Glaciimonas sp. PCH181: one gene and its partners. The protein of the gene in region 3 interacts with the protein of the main gene of each other region in a pairwise test. Links are inferred from orthologs where the notes say so. Each region holds a gene or a part of one and is shown on either strand. Other genes may lie near its edges.

What was found.
Region 1: the proteins of C7W93_RS01625 (region 3) and glnL interact in binary tests that used the Escherichia coli proteins (3 or more experiments, as listed by UniProt). The link is inferred for Glaciimonas sp. PCH181 from one-to-one orthologs.
Region 2: the proteins of C7W93_RS01625 (region 3) and C7W93_RS05855 interact in binary tests that used the Escherichia coli proteins (3 or more experiments, as listed by UniProt). The link is inferred for Glaciimonas sp. PCH181 from one-to-one orthologs.

What each region holds. Positions count from the first base shown.
Region 1 is NZ_PYFP01000001.1:2,447,703-2,454,028, forward strand. The notes cover bases 3,383-6,326. They hold glnL (nitrogen regulation protein NR(II)), read right to left. Parts: upstream 5,424-6,326; coding sequence 4,341-5,423; downstream 3,383-4,340. Other genes in these bases: ntrC (nitrogen regulation protein NR(I)), read right to left, coding at 3,383-4,237; C7W93_RS11210 (DUF4124 domain-containing protein), read right to left, coding at 5,783-6,283. In the rest of the region: C7W93_RS11175 (hypothetical protein), read right to left, coding at 1-8; C7W93_RS11180 (glycogen/starch synthase), read right to left, coding at 166-420; C7W93_RS11185 (YkgJ family cysteine cluster protein), read right to left, coding at 776-1,129; C7W93_RS11190 (glutathione S-transferase), read right to left, coding at 1,167-1,817; C7W93_RS11195 (metallophosphoesterase family protein), read right to left, coding at 1,814-2,575; more of ntrC, read right to left, coding at 2,678-3,382.
Region 2 is NZ_PYFP01000001.1:1,288,092-1,294,554, forward strand. The notes cover bases 3,383-6,463. They hold C7W93_RS05855 ([protein-PII] uridylyltransferase), read left to right. Parts: upstream 3,383-3,687; coding sequence 3,688-6,240; downstream 6,241-6,463. Other genes in these bases: map (type I methionyl aminopeptidase), read left to right, coding at 3,383-3,554; C7W93_RS05860 (pseudouridine synthase), read left to right, coding at 6,440-6,463. Outside these bases: pyrH (UMP kinase), read right to left, coding at 1-313; tsf (translation elongation factor Ts), read right to left, coding at 578-1,459; rpsB (30S ribosomal protein S2), read right to left, coding at 1,649-2,401; more of map, read left to right, coding at 2,733-3,382.
Region 3 is NZ_PYFP01000001.1:375,664-381,826, reverse strand. Bases 1,481-4,261 are described here. They hold C7W93_RS01625 (P-II family nitrogen regulator), read right to left. Parts: upstream 3,150-4,261; coding sequence 2,811-3,149; downstream 1,481-2,810. Other genes in these bases: C7W93_RS01620 (NAD+ synthase), read right to left, coding at 3,218-4,261; cobT (nicotinate-nucleotide--dimethylbenzimidazole phosphoribosyltransferase), read right to left, coding at 1,503-2,534; C7W93_RS01635 (adenosylcobinamide-GDP ribazoletransferase), read right to left, coding at 1,481-1,497. Outside these bases: C7W93_RS01640 (histidine phosphatase family protein), read right to left, coding at 109-690; more of C7W93_RS01635, read right to left, coding at 691-1,480; more of C7W93_RS01620, read right to left, coding at 4,262-4,840; C7W93_RS01615 (GNAT family N-acetyltransferase), read left to right, coding at 5,277-6,163. UniProt on the Escherichia coli protein: P-II indirectly controls the transcription of the glutamine synthetase gene (glnA). P-II prevents NR-II-catalyzed conversion of NR-I to NR-I-phosphate, the transcriptional activator of GlnA. When P-II is uridylylated to P-II-UMP, these events are reversed.

The DNA of each region.
Region 1 (6,326 bases), 2.1 Mb from region 3 along the record:
GTGCTCATCATATTTCCTTTTAAAAGTTAAAAGAGAAGCCCAAAGGGTTGAACATTTTCAGTAAAGAAACGACTGCCTCTTTACCGGAAACGCCTCACCATCTTAGAAGCGCCCGCTAAAGTTTTCTACGTCACGGGGGTCTGATTCAGCTGTAAGAACTGGCTGTCAGTCCTGACAGCCAACACCTACAAACCGCTTTCTTTTTTTCTTGATAGAAATGCTGATGCTGAGCAACCACTCGCAATACGCATTACGATTTTGGGCAATCTGCAACGCAGATGGATAACCGGGCATTAAGATACTGGCATCTACACCTTGCTTGCGTAGCGTATCCGTCAACGCAGTAATGACATCTGCCAGCCCGCCGGTTTTTGCCAATGGAATCGCTTCTGAGGTAACAAGTAAGACGCGTGCTCTCACAATAATGCTCTTTCAGGCGAATACGAAATACACACACTAGCGTCGAAGCATCGGCGTGTATCCGGATGTTTTCAGGAATGCTTATTAGCTGGACTGTCTTTATTTGTTGCTTGGGAGTTGCGTTCAAGCACAGAAGAAAAGTTCGGGGTTTTCTCCCACCTGTTGATGTAAACCATGGTCTAAGAAAATTTCCCGAACCGAGGTTTTAGTATTATCAAAAGAACTTCACAATGCAAGAATTGCATTTTAGAAATGGCAGCGTTGACGTGGTCAACTTGCCTGTTTTGCGGAGGTGTCAGGCATTGTGGTAGCGACGCGCTGACGGTTGCACGCCAACGTTATATCCGTTGCCGTATCAAACCAACACGTGCCGGACTTCTCGAAAAAATTGATCGATTTTAGCTTCAATTCGGGTATCGATCATTGCCTCTGGCCGCCTGCCATTCGGGCATACCAATCGCGGCGTGGTGCCGAATAGACGACAAATCAAAGGCCGGTCTTCATAGACCTGACAACCGTTATCGCCCAGATGCGGACAACTTAAATCGGCTAGCGCGATGTCATGTTCAGCATCACTTTTGTATGGCAATCTCGCAATTTCCTCGGAGGACGCTTTGACCGGCCCACAGCAATCGTGGCAGCCGGGAACGCATTCAAACGCGGGAATATGCGTGCGAAAAAATCTTATTTTTTGCATGGTTTGTGTCATCGCAGAGCTTTCCTCATCAGGCGAATTATCGTGCGATTTAAGTTCCCGACGATGGCGTTTTTTCCATCACTGCGAGAAACAATGGCGATGCCAGCAAGTCGTCGAGCCAACGCATCACGTGCGCATGCGGACTGGGATTAGCGTAAAACCATTCTTTATCAACGTGCGCAAATTGTCGTACAAACGGAAATATGGCGATGTCCGCAAAGCTGATCTGATCGCGCATTAAATGGTGATGCAAGGCCAAACGATTGTTTAACGTTGTGAGAAATAAACTGCCCTGTTCGCGATAATAATGCGCGGGAAATGCGGGAAAGCGTTCTGCATATTTATAGCGATCGAGGTTCTGTTTAAACACCCCATCATTAATTGCAATTAACGCAGCCGCTTCTGCCGATAATGCGCCATGTTGATCCAGCCACCCTTGCGGATCATTGATCGCCAGCGCCCACCGCATGATGTCGAGACTTTCTTCGATCACGGTACCATCCAGTAATTGCAAGACCGGCACCGTTCCTTTCGGCGAACAATCCAGCATACTCTGTGGTTTATTGCGCAGGCTGACCTCATGCATATTTACGGCAACGCCGCTGACCTTGACTGCCAGCCGGGCGCGAATGGCATACGGGCAGCGGCGAAACGTATATAGCGTCGCGGCAGTGCTCACATGAGAAATCGCTGCACTCATATCGCGATCAATAGATTGGGATCGAACAAGGGATTTTCTGGCGTACCGTCACGCGCATAACCACGTGAATTGCAGACAACGCGGGTGTTTTTTACCTGATAATCCGAGCTGTCATGTAGGTGCCCGTGTACCCATAATGCAGGCGACCATTCGGCTAATCTTTCTGCGATATCGGAAACAAAACATGCATTAAGAGGCGACCCGGCGTAGCGCGGATGGATGCTGCTGGTGGTTGGTGCATGATGCGAAACGACCACGGTAGTGCCACTAAAAGGCTGCGCAAATTTTTGTTCCAGCCACGTGAGTGATGCATCAAAAATCTGTCGCGACATCAGCGGCGTAAATAACGCATCGTTAACCTCATCCATTTTGATTCGACTGAAATCGCGGACCAATTCGCTGGCCATGTTAATCGCGGCTTCACGCTCTTCAGAAGTTGATGATAAGCGAAAATCTGTCCATAACGTGCAACCAAGAAAGCGTACGCCATCCAGAATAATATCGTCCTTCTCCAGAATATGCACGTTGGTGCCAGCCGCCAATGCACGCAAAGAAGCCAGCGTGCCGGTCAGACTGCCGCCGTAATATTCGTGATTGCCGGGAACATAGATTACCGGGACGCTGAACTGGCTGGCCCAGGCGATTGCCTGCTGTGGGCGGGCAATATCGCCTGCCAAAATCACCACATCGGCATTGGTGACAGGCGCGGCCATGTCGGCGACGGTAAGGTGCAAATCGGACAAGATAGCAAGTTGCATTTTTCACTCTATCAAATGAACAGCTTGCTATTTTACTGTTGTCCGACCGGTTCCACCGTTGAATGGATAAAACTGTGCGACCAATAACGTGATTAATGAAGCTTAATCATCCTTTGCGCCAGCTATCCCCAATTCCTGAATCTTGCGGGTGATGGTATTACGGCCGATGCCGAGTCGGATAGCCGCATCGTTTTTACGGCCATGCGTATGTTTCAGGGCAATTTTAATGAGCGCGGATTCGAACTGCCGTCCCAGCACGTCCATGACATCGGTGTCACCGCTGGTCAACATGGTGGCAGCTTCGGCTTCCAGCAGCGTAATCCAGGTGCGACCATCGGCACCGGTCATGAATGACCCCGCTTCGGATGACTCAACCGAACGTCGTGTTTCGTCGTGACCGGCAGTCGTCGCGTGTGGCGAAGAATGCGAATCGAACGCTGTCGATCCCGGTGCGGCCACATTGATTGGGTGGCTGGAGCTGATCGTATCACCGCTTAATGGCCGCTCGTTTTGTTCGAGCAGTTCTTGCGGCAGATCCTTGATTTCCACCGTTTGTCCGGGGGCCATCACGGTGATCCAGTTGCAGAGGTTTTCTAGTTGCCGCACGTTGCCGGGCAAATCCAGGCCGCTGATAAAACGCATTGCACCATCGGAGACGCGCTTGCTTTCTACGCCCAGTTGTTTGGCACTTTGACTGAGAAAATGGCGCGTTAGAATTGGAATATCTTCGCGCCGTTCACGCAGACTAGGCAAGCGCAGGCGAATAACATTTAAGCGGTGATACAAGTCTTCGCGGAACAGGCCTTCGCGAACGCGCGTTTCCAGATTTTGATGGGTAGCGGCAATTACACGAACGTTGGCTTTCATCGATTGATGACCGCCGACGCGATAAAAATGTCCATCCGACAAAACCCGCAATAAACGTGTCTGCAAATCAAATGGCATATCGCCAATTTCATCCAGAAACAACGTGCCGCCTTCGGCTTGTTCAAAGCGACCGCGTCGGGATGCTTGCGCGCCGGTGAACGCGCCGCGCTCATGACCGAACAATTCTGACTCAAGTAAATCTTTTGGAATCGCCGCGGTGTTTAATGCGATAAAAGGTTGCGATGCGCGTGGGCTGTGCTTGTGTAAAGCGCGTGCAACGAGTTCTTTTCCCGTGCCTGATTCGCCGGTGATCAGCACCGTGACATGCGATTGAGATAGCCTTCCGATAGCGCGAAAAACATCTTGCATTGCCGGAGCCTGACCGAGTATTTCCGGCGTCTCGGCAGTGGCTTGTTCGACATTGATTTCACGCAGACTTTCTTCTAGCGCACGGCGAATAAGTTCGACCGCTTTTTCCAGATCAAAGGGCTTGGCAAGATACTCAAAAGCACCGCCCTGAAACGCCGCGACAGCAGAATCAAGATCAGAAAATGCAGTAATAATGATGACTGGAATGCCAGGGTGCTGCGCTTTAATTGTTTGCAACAATTCTAGTCCGGAGGCCCCAGGCATGCGGATGTCGGACACCAATACTTGCGGTGTACTGGTTTGCAATGCATCCATCGCATCGCGTGCATTTGAAAAACTTCTGGTAACCAGGTTTTCACGTGCCAGGGCTTTTTCAAGCACCCATCGTATTGATTCGTCGTCGTCAACAATCCAGATTGGTTTCATATATTCCCGGCTTCAATAATCTTGCAGTTGGCATTCTGTAATATGGGAGCACCGCGACTCTCCCGCTTATATTGCCTTACTGCACGTGCATGCACGCGTAGCATTAAGGAAGCGGTATTAACACTCTGAAATCGGTGTACCCCGGCCGACTTTCGCATTCAATTACCCCCATGTGCTGCTGTACAAAGGTTTGTGCCAGTGTCAGTCCTAAACCACTGCCACCATCACGCCCTGATACTAATGGATAAAAAATACGTTCCTGAATGTCGGCTGGAATACCCGGTCCGTTATCGGTGATATGCAAGTCTAATGCCAGCCGATATCGGACCTTGGCTAACGTGACCTGACGCACGACTCTGGTCTGAAAAGTCAGATCGGCGTCACCGCTGCGAATGCGATCAACTAAGGCTTGCGCCGCGTTATGCGCGATATTTAATATCGCTTGAATCAGCTGTTCTTTATCGCCACGAAATTGCGGGATTGATAAATCGTAATCGCGTTTGATAGTCAGGCCGTGCGGAAATTCAGCGACCATCAGACTACGCACGCGTTCACATACTTCGTGAATATCGACGTCGCCAACGATGTGCGCCAGACGATGCGGGGCCAGTAAACGATCTACCAATGTTTGCAGGCGATCCGCTTCTTTAATGATGACTTGTGTGTATTCGCGCAACTCTTTCAGGTGCCGCTCTGGTAATTCCAGTTCCAGCAATTGCGCCGCGCCACGAATACCGCCAAGGGGGTTTTTAATTTCATGCGCAAGATTGCGAATCAACTCTTTATTAACCTGACTTTGGTCTAGCAAACGTTCTTCTCTTTCGAGCTTGAGTTGCTGGGTATTTTCACGCATTTCAATCAGGACTGGCGTGGCAGGATTATCGACCGCGGTAGCAATGGTATCGACCCATAACGGTTCGCGACCGAGGCGATCCAGGATTAAATCCTGCCGTAAATCATCAAATTGATGGGCCAGCGCCTGCTGAAATACGGCGGCAAGCTGGGCGCCATTCAAAAATAATTCGGTCAACTTTTGATGCCGTAGCGCTTTGATCGAACTTTCCAGCAGAATTTCTGCCGCCGGATTGGCATATACAATGCGCCCTTCGCGGTCCAATAACAGGACCGCCGAGGCTAATAATTCAAGTCCGTCGGTCGCTGAGGGTCCAGCAGTTTTGATTGGCATGCTAAAAATCTCTTGTTAAGTAATACGATGACGATGAAGTAACGCTGAGAGAAGATGTCTTCCTGTTGCGCACTATCGATATCTTTGGATACGGAGTATGTCTCGACAAGCCATTTGGCAGCGTTTCTCTGAAAAGGCTAGCGCCTGGTCGAAAATCACGTGAAATCTGGCATTGCATCGTTCATTTTTTGTAAGGCCTATCCGGGTGCACTGCGATCAATCTACTCCACAATTTGGTGCAGTTTGATGCTTTAGGGTGCACGTCTTGTTAATGCTCACCATAATAGCCATAAAACAAAAGCCGCATAGGCGGCTTTATATAAGCAAACTTGATACCAAGGACTGTCTATCCCGGGCTGTTACTTCAAATTCGACAATTCGCGGTTTAAGGCTTCAATATTTTTTTGGGTACGCGCCAGTTCGTCTTTCATTAATGCCACCCGATCCTGATATTTGGCATAGTTGCGCTCATTACCCTGACGTTCTGGAACGCCGTTGTTGTAGTCTTTTTCCTGACCTGCCAACTTCTGCTGCTCTGAGCGCAGTTCGTCTTGCAAAATCTGACGGCGATCGTTGTCGCGCGCTTTTTGGGTGCCGCCATCTACTTTAGGAAAATTTGGCGGTGTCGCTGGCTGCGGTTTTGATGCTGCGCCACCACTTGCAGCGGGAGGAAGTACCGGCGCCGTCACGGTCAATGGCGGCAAATTAACTTTCTTGCAGCCTTTGGTATCGCCGGTATTTTTATATTCTTTAGTGCCATTTCCATCTACGCAAAGATAGATATTGCTTTGGGCCTGGGCCGTCCCACTAATAGCACTAATGGCAGCAACTATCAGAATTCCCGTAATGAGGTGCTTCATAGACTCTCTTCGCAATGCAATGAAGTTACTAGTTTATGTCAAA
Region 2 (6,463 bases), 910 kb from region 3 along the record:
TCGCTGACATAACACGTGCAGTCAATCCTGCCTGCCGCATCGCGTCAGCTAAAGCCAGCGAATTCATCACGGTGGCCAACATTCCCATGTAATCAGCAGTCGCCCGATCCATTCCCTGCGCACCCGGTGCTACACCTCGGAAAATATTTCCGCCGCCGATCACTATCGCCAGCTCTACGCCCAGAGCGGCAATTTCAGCAACGTCCGCAACCATCCGATCAATGGTCACTCGATTAATGCCATAGGCATCTTCACCCATCAGGGCTTCACCGGAGAGCTTAAGGAGAACACGCTTATATGCTGGTTTGGTCATGGTCTGAGTCCTTCGATCTATTCCGATTAACAATTTAATTATTACGTATTTTTATTATCCCGTCGGCTTGATGACGATGCTATTTTGAAGACGAATCGCATCGCAATCAACGGCCAGCGCAGTGTGCAAATTTCCGGGTTATTGCAAACTAGCTAACACGCACGCGCCTAACAGATTCCTTAGGCCGCCACTTAGTTCGCATAAAGCACAAAAAAATCCCGACAACCAAAAAAACGGGCCTTGCGGCCCGCTATTTCTTATTACTTAAGCTTGTTTGGCAGCAGCAACAGTTGCTGCAACCTCTGCTGCAAAGTCGTCTACTTTTTTCTCAATGCCTTCACCCACCACAAACATCGCAAATGACTTGACGCTGGAATTTGCTTCTTTCAGCATTTGCTCAACGGTTTGCTTGTCATTCTTGACGAAAGATTGATTTAACAGAGAAACTTCTTTCAAGAATTTCTGTACCGAACCTTCGATCATTTTTGCAGCGATCTCAGCAGGCTTACCGGATTCAGCGGCCTTCAACGTTGCAACCGAGCGCTCTTTTTCGATCAGCTCTGCAGGCACTTGATCCGACGATAGCGATACCGGCTTCATGGCTGCGATGTGCATGGCAACATCTTTACCGACTTGCTCGTTCGCGCCATCATACTCGACCATTACACCAATGCTGGTGCCGTGCAAGTAAGATGCCAATTTAACGCTCGTTTCAAAACGACGAAAACGACGAATCGACATATTTTCACCAATACGGCCGATCAATTCTGCACGTTTTGATTCGACAGTACCACCATTCAAAGGCAAAGCTGACAACGCAGCAACATCGGCTGGATTGTTTTCTGCGACCAATTTAGCGCAGGCATTTGCCAGTGCAATGAACTCGTCATTTTTAGTAACAAAGTCAGTTTCGCAGTTAATTTCTACCAGTGCACCAACACCGCCAGCGATAAAGGCTGAAACAACGCCTTCTGCAGTAATACGGGAAGCTGCTTTAGATGCTTTGCCGCCCAACTTAACGCGCAGAATTTCTTCTGCTTTGACCATATCGCCTTCGGCTTCGGTCAATGCTTTTTTACATTCCATCATCGGCGCATCAGTCTTTGCGCGCAGCTCACCAACCTGTGCTGCAGTAATTACTGCCATTTCATTCTCCTAGATCAATCGGTACAAACTTGCCGCATTCGTCAACATTCGTCATTCATCACTTAAACGATCGACGCGCTCCAGCTAACAATCACTTGTACCATCAGTCAAAAATTATTCGGTTATACAAAAAAAGGGGCAATCGCTGCCCCCTTTTATTGTTGAAGTGTATTACTTCAATCTCAGGATTTACGCCTGTGCGTTGTTTACCTCAACGAACTCATCAGCGTTACCTTTGATCAGTTCAACTACTTCATTGACGGCGCTAGCACGGCCTTCAATGATTGCATCTGCAACACCACGTGCGTACAAAGCGATTGCTTTAGACGAATCATCGTTACCAGGAATAATGTAAGTTACGCCTTCTGGTGAGTGGTTAGTATCGACCACGCCGATAACCGGGATACCCAGTTTTGCGGCTTCAGTGATTGCGCCTTTGTGATAGCCAACGTCGATAACAAAGATTGCGTCAGGAATACCGCCCATATCTTTAATACCGCCGATAGCTTTTTGCAGCTTGATCATTTCGCGCTGGAACATCAAACCTTCTTTTTTGCTCAGGTTCTCAACTGAACCGTCAGCAATCGATGCTTCCATTTCTTTCAGGCGCTTGATTGAAGTCTTGATCGTTTTGAAGTTAGTCAGCATGCCGCCCAACCAACGTTGATCAACGAATGGCGAACCTGAACGTGCAGCTTCAGCAGCAATGATTTCGCGCGCTTGACGCTTGGTGCCGACAAACAGGATGTTGCCGCGATTGGATGACAATTGGCGAATATACTTCATCGCCTCTTGATACATACCAAGGGTTTTTTCCAGATTGACGATGTGAATTTTGTTGCGGTGACCGAAGATGTACGGTGCCATCTTTGGATTCCAAAAACGAGTTTGGTGACCGAAATGGACGCCGGCTTCCAGCATTTCTAACATTGTTACTGACATAATTTTCTCCAGGGTTGGGTCTGGAATCTGCTCAGTCACCAGTCTTGTAAAACAAGAAAGGCACCCTTTTCGAGCGGATTCGCGATTTAAAACAACGAGTTACTGCAACATACTTGGTGTACAAATTACTACTTCGCATGAATACCAATTCAGGCTAGCCGGAGATTCTACCCTAAAACAAGGTAATCCTTCAAGTCTTGCATCCCCCTAGTCTCGTCTATAATCTATCTTTATTCAGGTCCGCCGCAAAATCTCTGATTTTGTTGGTTTTGCCTCCCCTTTTACGTTTCTGCGAACGCAAGTTTGCAATTTCATATCAAATTACCTACCTATGTCCTCAATTTCCATTAAAACGCCTGAAGATATCGCCGGCATGCGCATTGCTGGCAAGCTTGCCTCTGAAGTGCTTGATTACATTACGCCGCACGTCAAAGTTGGCGTGACGACCGGCGAACTTGATCGCCTTTGCCACGAGTACATGATGAATGTGCAAGGCACCATCCCGGCACCGCTGAATTATTGCCCACCAGGCTACACGCCCTATCCGAAGGCCATCTGCACGTCGGTAAACGACGTCATCTGCCATGGTATTCCGGGCGACAAAGTGTTAAAAAATGGCGACGTAGTGAATCTTGACATTACGGTCATTAAAGATGGCTACCATGGCGATACCAGCCGGATGTTTTATGCTGGCGAACCATCAATCATGGCCAAACGCCTCGGCGACATCACCTACGAATGTATGTGGCTAGGGATTGCCAAAATCAAACCAGGCGCGCATTTAGGCGATATTGGCCACGTGATTCAACAGCATGCAGAAAAAGCTGGCTACAGCGTGGTTCGCGAGTTTTGTGGACATGGAATCGGTAAAGTCTTCCATGAAGAGCCACAAGTTCTGCATTACGGTCGCCCCGGCACACTTGAGAGACTAGAAGCCGGGATGATTTTTACGGTCGAGCCGATGATCAATGCCGGACGTCGCGACATTCGCGAAATGGGCGATGGCTGGACTATCCGCACCAAAGACCGTAGTTTGTCAGCGCAGTGGGAACATACCGTGCTGGTGACCGAAACGGGCTATGAAATCCTGACAACATCGGCTGGCGCACCGCCGCCACCGGCATTTATTACACCAGTCGTTACTGCCGCATAATCTTTTCATGCCCATTAACTGAAAGGCGCGTTGATGCGCCTTTCAAAATTTTTACAATGGATTTTTTTGCAATACATTTGGAATTCGAGTAATACTTCTGGCAATTGCCCCACTCCCCGCCCACTGCGCAGCTATGCCGACACTTGCCAAAACCTTAAAAAATCAACTCAGAAATGAACGGCAGGCAGTCATCACTGCTTTTTTAGAAGACGGCAAACCAGAGCCGCTTCTCAAGCAATTAAGGCAAAGTGTTGACACAGCATTAACTTTGGCATGGAAAGTATTACAGCTGCCCGCCTCCGCTGCATTAGTTGCCGTAGGCGGTTATGGGCGTGGTGAGTTATTTCCTTATTCCGACGTTGACCTCTTGATATTGTTGGATGCTGCACCGGATGCCCAATTAAAAAATAGCCTGGAACAACTAGTCCAATTATTTTGGGACATCGGCCTGGAAATTGGCCACAGCATCCGTACCATCGACGAATGCATGACCGAAGCAGCAGCGGATATCACAGTAAAAACCAGCCTGCTAGAAGCCCGACTGGTCACCGGCAACAAGCGCCTGTTCAGCGCGTTACAAGAACGCTATAACGCCGCGATGGACCCGCGTGCTTTTTTTCAGGCAAAAAAACTGGAAATGCGCCAGCGCCATGTAAAGTTTGAAGATACAGCTTACAGTCTTGAGCCAAACTGCAAGGAAAGTCCGGGCGGTCTGCGCGATTTACAAGTCATTTTATGGGTGGCAAAAGCTGCTGGCCTAGGCGATTCGTGGAGCAAACTCGCCAAGCGGTCGCTTATTACCGCGGCTGAAGCGCGACAGTTGACCCAAAAAGAACGCGCTTTTAAAGATATCCGTATTCGCTTGCATATCTATACCAACCGGCGTGAAGATCGCCTGGTTTTCGATGTCCAGACACCGATTGCGGAGACGCTTGGCTTCAAAACGACGGAAACCCGGCGCGCCAGTGAATATCTGATGCAGCGGTATTACTGGGCTGCCAAAGCAGTGACCCAGCTGAATCTGGTTCTCTTGCAAAATATCGAAGCGCAGCTGTTTCCACAACCTATCGTTCCGCAGCCGATCAATGAGCGCTTCAATCAAATCAACGGACTGATTGATATCGCCAGCGAGGATCAGTTCGAGGTCACGCCATCGAGCATGCTAGAGCTATTTCTGCTGATCGCACAGGATATCCATATCAGGGATATGACCGTGCGTACGCGTCGCGCGCTATGGCATGCACGCTTAAAAATCGATACCGCGTTCCGCCGCAATCCCTACAATCGGTCATTATTTCTACAGATTATTCAAGCACCGCAAGGCATTACACATGCATTACGAGCGATGAACCAGACCGGGATTCTGGGGCGCTATCTTCCTAACTTTCGGCGTATTGTCGGGCAGATGCAGCATGATCTGTTTCATGTCTACACCGTCGATCAGCATATCCTGATGGTGGTGCGAAATGTACGCCGCTTCACCATGAGCGAGCACGCACATGAGTATCCGTTTTGTAGTCAATTGATTGCGAACTTTTCGCGCCCATGGATACTGTATGTCGCTGCCTTGTTCCACGATATCGCCAAAGGTCGTGGCGGTGATCATTCGCAATTAGGCATGGCGGATGCCAGACAATTTTGCCAGCAGCATGGCATATCCGAGGAAGACACAGAACTCGTTGTGTTTCTGGTGCAGCAGCATTTAACGATGTCACACGTAGCGCAAAAGCAGGACATGTCGGATCCCGATGTCATTCTGAGTTTCGTCAATACGGTAAAAGATGAGCGCCATCTGACAGCGCTTTACTTGCTGACGGTGGCCGATATTCGCGGCACCAGCCCTAAAGTGTGGAACGCCTGGAAAGGCAAACTGCTGGAAGATTTATATCGCATCACGTTACGTGTTTTAGGTGGCGAAACGCCCTCCACCGACCGTGAATTAAAGAATACGCAAGAAGATGCAATGCGCACGTTGCGGCTGTATGGCCTGCCCAATGATGCGCATGAGCCTTTGTGGAAGCAGTTGGATGTCGCGTACTTTTTACGCCACGACGCACCAGATATCGCATGGCAGACACGTTCTTTTTATACACTGGTCGACAGCCCAAAACCTATCGTCAAAGCCAGACTAGCCCCGATTGGTGAAGGCTTGCAGGTCGCTGTTTACACAAGAGATGAAGCCGATTTATTCGCGCGTATTTGCAGTTACTTCGACAGCAAGAATTTCAGCATTCTGGATGCCAAAATTCATACAACCAAGCACGGTTATGCACTGGATACATTTCTATTAAGTGCGCCATTATTTGCGAAGCACTACCGCGATATCATTAACTTGATTGAGCATGAACTGACGACGCAACTGGAAGCACGTGGCCCGCTGCCAGCACCGACGCAAGGACGCTTATCCCGTCTGTCGCGCACCTTTCCGGTGACACCGACAGTGGATCTTCGTCCTGACGATCGGGGGCAGTATTATCTGCTGGCGATTACGGCGAATGATCGAGCTGGTCTGCTGTATTTGATTGCTAACGTGCTGGCGAAATACAAGATTAATTTGCATACGGCGAAGATTATGACGTTGGGGGAACGCGTCGAAGACGTGTTTTTGGTTGATGGCAGCGCGCTCAACCATAGTCGTAGCCAGTTACAACTCGAAACCGATTTGCTGGATGCATTGCAGATTTAAGCGGTGTGCTTGAACGCTTTAAGATATATACGACTCATGCAGAATTGCTTTTTTCAAAGCGTGCCAATAAAAGCTGGTAAGGTCACGTTGACCAATGTGGGGCTGTTTGCGCAGCACCGCCAATTGCAATAAAAAGTATGTTTTTGCTAGAGAGTTTTACGCAGTCCAACCTTTTTCTATTTAACTATTTTTGTATCTCATGACTGAACCACTACGCCTTTCC
Region 3 (6,163 bases):
ACTGCGCACACAGACGTGTTCGCGAGCACCAAAAGCACCGGCATTTTAGTATTCATCGGTCTGAACAGCAATCAGCGACTGCATTTGTAGACCTGGTTACAACACTTCTCAACAAGAGAATGAAATTACGCCGCCATAAGCAATCGCGTGGGGCTTGCTGGCCGCCAGACGTGCAACGTCCGCCAGAACTAACGTATCGGCAGCGCAACCCTGACAGGCTAATAAGAGCCGAATAGTCCCTGCGTGACAAATCACGATGATGTTGTCGTCATGATGATTGCCGAAATCACCACGCAACACATCCAGATAAAACGCACTGACGCGGGCGGCCATCTGCATGACACTTTCACCGCCGCCGGGTTGATAATCGATAGGCGCATTGGCCCAGGCATCAATTTCTGTGCGGGGAATAGCGTCCCACGGCTGCATTTCCCATACACCGAAATCCAATTCAGCCAGGCGCTGATCAATGACCGGCGATGCCCAGCCACACTCCTCTGCCAGGCTATGCGCAAAAACGGCGCAGCGTTGGAGAGGACTGGAAAATAGCAGTGTTGGCGTCGGTAACGTCTGTATTAATTGCTGTAAGACACGGGTATTTTCTTGTGCGGATACCGTCAGATCGGTATTGCCATAGCAGGTATCGGCGGCAACGTCCGGCTTGGGATGACGGATCAAATGCAGTTGCATTTAATGCGCCACGACAGCTAACAGGCCGAGATAAAAAGTTACCTCTGCCATCTGCTGCACAGCGCCCAGACAATCGCCGGTGTAGCCGCCAATGCGCTTGACAAAGAAGCGCGCCAACCACAATGTTGTCAGAGTGCTGAGTAGCAATCCGGCCGCAATGCCGGTCCACGATACCCAACCGGATAAACCGCTTGCCAGCAACGGCAATGCCGCAACGCCAGCCGAAATAGCAAACTCGCCACCAGACATTTTCTCTGCCAGCGGTTTGGCTTTGCCTTCCGCTTTGACATAGGACAACCGCCAAATCAACGCGCTGGCCATCAGGCGCGATACAGGATGGGCAATCAACAAAGCGGCAATCACAGACCAGAATGACAGTTGGCTAAGTACCGTATACTTCAAACCCAACATCAGCGCTATGCCAATGACACCATAAGCACCAACCCGCGAATCTTTCATGATGTCAAGAATGCGTGCGGCGGTATAGCCACCGCCAAAACCATCGCAAACGTCGGCGAAGCCATCCTCATGAAACGCGCCGGTCAGATAAATACCGCCAATAATGGATAACAGGATTGCCACTGCTGGCGGCCAAAAATAGGCCGCCACGCTCGTTATTGCCGCCGTCGCGATGCCGACAACAATCCCGACTGCTGAAAAATAACGTGAAGATTGCTGCAACCATGCCGGATCAAAGCCAACCCAGTCGGGAATAGGTAGCCGCGTAAAAAATTGCAGCGCGATAAAAAATAACCGTAGCTGATGGACGCTTGCATCGATCCAACTGCGTGAAGGCGTGCTGGACATTCTGCTTAGTTACTTTGACTAACAGCGGCAGAATCAAAAGTCGCCATTTCAGCCATAAAATGTACTGCCGCCTGCACCAACGGTAACGCCAGCGCACCGCCCGTGCCCTCGCCCAGACGCAAGCCCAATTGCAGCAATGGACGGGCGTTCAGGTGAGCCAGCATTTGTCGATGTCCACGCTCATCCGAGCAATGCGCAAAAATGCAGTAATCAAGTATTTCCGGACGTAATTGCGCAGCGATCAATAACGCGCTGGTAACAATGAAGCCATCAATCAGCAATACCGAGCGGCGCTCCGCAGCGCCCAGCATGGCACCGACCATCATGGCGATTTCAAAGCCGCCAAACGTAGCCAGTATTTCCAATGGTTCAACTACGCCAGCATGAACATCCACAGCACGCTGAATCACACTTTGCTTATGCGCGATACCGGCGGCATCCAGCGCCGTTCCTGCACCAACGCATTCTGCTAGCGGCAAACCCGTGATTTTATGCATGATGGCGGCCGCAGCTGTAGTGTTGCCAATCCCCATCTCGCCGAAACCGACGATATTGCCGGGCAGCGCTTTCGCCAAGGCTATCCCGTGCGCAATCGCGGTGACGCATTGCTCAGCCGTCATGGCGGCCTGATGAATGAAATTCTGTGTTCCTAATGCGATTTTTCTGTCCCATAACTGAGGCCGATCGCCAAAATCATGGATGACACCGGCATCGACGATATGTAAAGCGCAGTTGTTTTGCCGTGCAAATACGTTAATAGCAGCGCCATCGGCGAGGAAATTCTCAACCATTTGCCATGTCACGCTTTGAGGATATGCAGAAATATTCTCGGCAACGATGCCATGATCGGCGGCGAATACAATGATTGCCGGATCGACTAATGTTGGATGCGTATTTTTTTGAATCAACCCAATTTGATGCGCGATTGTTTCCAGCAAACCTAAACTGCCTAAAGGCTTGGTTTTGTTGTTAATGCGTGTAGTGAGGATGTTGCTGAGATCGCTATCCTGTGTGGAAACGATGTGGGGGATCTGCATGGCGGCGATGTCCGATGAATTTAAGCAGGGAGATAAAGGCAAAATAAAGTGGCGACGATGATGCCACAGTTGCGCGCACATCATGCAAAAAAAGGCAGCAGATGCACTGCTGCCAATACTGTTCTAGTTACTCATTATGCGATGTTCGCCAAACCTACGCCTGACTGGTTTAACTGTTCATGCAAGCTACATCAGCCTGACACGGCGACGCCTCTTGTCGAGATTCGACTAGCAGCGGGACGAAACATCAATCTATCAAGCTATCCCGAACTATCCTTAAACCGCTTCCGGGCCAGTTTCGCCAGTACGGATACGGATGACCTGCTCAACATCGCGCACAAAAATTTTGCCATCGCCGATTTTGCCGGTGCGTGCCGCTTTGATGATGGCGTCAACTGCTTGCTCTGCAAGTGCATCATCGATCACCAGTTCGACTTTTACTTTTGGCAGAAAATCGACGACATACTCAGCGCCACGGTACAACTCCGTATGACCTTTTTGGCGACCGAAGCCTTTGACTTCGGTGACGGTTAAGCCATTGACACCTACTTCAGCCAGTGCTTCGCGGACCTCGTCCAGTTTGAACGGTTTGATAATGGCAGTAATTTGCTTCATGACAACTCCTTTATGCAATTAACAAAAATCTTTTGGTGGAAGGCGATTCGCGCTGAACATTACTTTAGTTACTCTCTAAACTTTGAGGTAATCGGATAACGCCAATCACGACCAAACGCCCGATGCGTCACGCGACAACCAACTGGTGCCTGACGCCGTTTGTATTCGTTGATCTTGATCAGCCGCGTGATGCGCTGAACATCTTCGCTGCGATAACCGGCGGCTTCGATCTCGGCGATACTTTGATTCTCTTCCATATACATTTGCATAATGGCGTCCAACACATCGTAGGGCGGCAGCGAATCCTGATCGGTCTGGTCCCGTCGCAGTTCGGCGGAGGGCGGGCGCGTTAAGATTCGCGTCGGAATCACCTCCCCAAGTGTATTGCGATAAGCACACAATCGGTACACCAATGTTTTGGCGATGTCTTTAATCACCGCAAAACCACCCGCCATATCGCCATACAACGTGCAATACCCCACCGCCATTTCACTCTTGTTGCCGGTGGTCAGCACAATTGCACCAAATTTGTTCGACAGCGCCATCAGCAGCGTCCCACGGATACGCGCCTGAATGTTTTCTTCCGTGGTGTCTTCGGCCACGCCTTCAAATTCCTTTGCCAGCGTCGACTTGAAAGCGCTAAAGCAATCGTTGATAGAAATTTCATCATAGCGCACGCCTAGCCGTTTCACCATATCGCGTGAGTCAACCCACGAAATTTCGGCAGTATAAGGAGATGGCATCATGATGCAGCGTACTTTGTCAGCCCCCAGCGCATCAACCGCAATTGCCAATACCAGCGCAGAATCGACGCCGCCAGACAAACCAAGCAGCACGCTAGGGAAACCATTCTTACCAATATAGTCGCGTACGCCCAATACCAAAGCCTGATAAACCTGCGCCTCTACTGACAGCGTTGGTGTAATGCAGGAAGATGCGCTGGCAAGCGGCAATGCGCCATCAAACTCAACAATCTGCAAATCTTCCTGCGCATGTTTCAGTTGCGCCGTCACGTCGCCCTGCTGATCCATCACGAAAGAATTGCCATCAAAAATCAATTCGTCCTGCCCGCCAACCAAATTGGCATACACAAGCGACAAACCCTGCGTGGTGACGTTACTGCGCATAACGTCGTAACGCAGATGCTGCTTGTTCATGTGGAACGGCGAACCGTTTGGTACTAGCAACACCTGAGCGCCAGCAGCGCGGGCGCGGGCCGGAGCATGCGGGTTCCAGGTATCTTCACAAATATTCAGTCCGAACCGCACACCTTTGACTTCAAAAACAAAAGGCGTATCAGCAGAAGAAAAATAACGTTTTTCGTCAAAGACGGCGACGTTCGGCAAAGCGTATTTCCGATAAGTGCCCAACAATGCACCATTAACGATCACGGATGCAGCGTTAAACCGTTCGCCATCTTGCAAAACGGGATGGCCGACGACGACGTAGACATCGTGCAAGTCAGCCAGTTCGGCGGTCAGCGCGATTAACGTTTCGGCACTTTTATCGTAGAAGGCCTGACGCAGCAATAAGTCCTCGGGCGGATAACCGACTAACGACAACTCCGGCGTCAGAACAATATCGGCACCTTGTTGCGCAGCTCGGCGAGCAAATTCAGCGATTCTGGCGCGGTTACCGGAGAGGTCTCCGACGGTACTGTTGATTTGGGCAATGGCGACTTTAACTGTCATAACAATAAATAAGCGTGAAGGTGAATGTCAATATGCATCAGGCACATGATGCGCACTGCAAGAGATTGCGCAGCATTTCTAGCGTCCAATTATCGCATGGGTATCGCATGTCTTCTCTGAGAAATCAGCTAAACGCCTATGAGATTGCGATATCAGCGTCAGATCCGCGTCGCCCGACGACGCAAACATTTTTGGATAGACCTGCATGCTCACCAAAACAATCCTTAATTCGGTTAATTAATGTATAAAACAGCAATCTTTCACCATTCCTCCTACCTTTATCCAAACCAAGCGTGAAAGATGGAATGAAAAAGCAGAAAAGCTTACCGTCGTCAGATTGCATATTGTTATGCGCGACTAAAAATATTTTCTCAGCGAGTGCTAAACTCAGCCCCTTGTACCAACACTTCTGGCATCTTTCATTGCATTGACCAAGTTGAAAAAGCACACACCTCCAACCACATCGCACATCACGACACGCATCGTTTCTTCCTTGAGTGAGATCGGCCAGCAAGCCTGGGATGATCTGCTGGCGTGCCAGAGCAAGGCGGACGCCAATCCTTTTTTGTCGTTCGCGTTTCTGGACGCGTTGCATGAAACCGGCTGCGCATCCGAAAAATCCGGCTGGCAACCACAATATGTAACTCTCTGGGATGACAATCCCGCGACTAATTCCGAGACTGCCGATGCGGCCTCCCCCGCGCCGCAATTGCTGGCAGCGCTGCCGTTATATGTGAAATACCACTCTTACGGCGAGTACGTATTCGACTGGGCCTGGGCCGATGCTTATCAGCGCAGCGGTCTGGAATATTATCCAAAACTGTTATCAGCGATCCCTTTTACGCCAGTCACTGGCGGACGTTTGCTGGCACGCGACGCTGCTTCCGGCGCAATGTTGATGGAAATATTGAAGACCTTGCGCGTAGATACGCAAACCTCTTCCACGCATATTTTGTATCCCCCGGCAGAGCAGGCGGCAGCATTAAAACAAGCCGGATTTTTATTGCGTAGCGGCGTTCAGTTTCACTGGCTGAATCCGGGCTATCCCAACTTTGATGCATTTCTCGATACGCTGGAGCGCAAGAAACGTAAAAATATCCGTGCCGAACGCCGCAAAGTAGCCGATGCAGGCGTGTCCTTCAGGCACGTTCGGGGCGTTGATGCCAGCGACGCCGACTGGGTATTTTTTAACCGTTGCTACCGCCATACCTACGCCGCTCACCATTCCACGCCGTATCTGAATCTGGCTTTCTTTCAGCGTATAGCTGCCACGATGCCGCAAAATATCCTGCTCATTGTCGCCGAGCGCGATGGCCGCCCGAT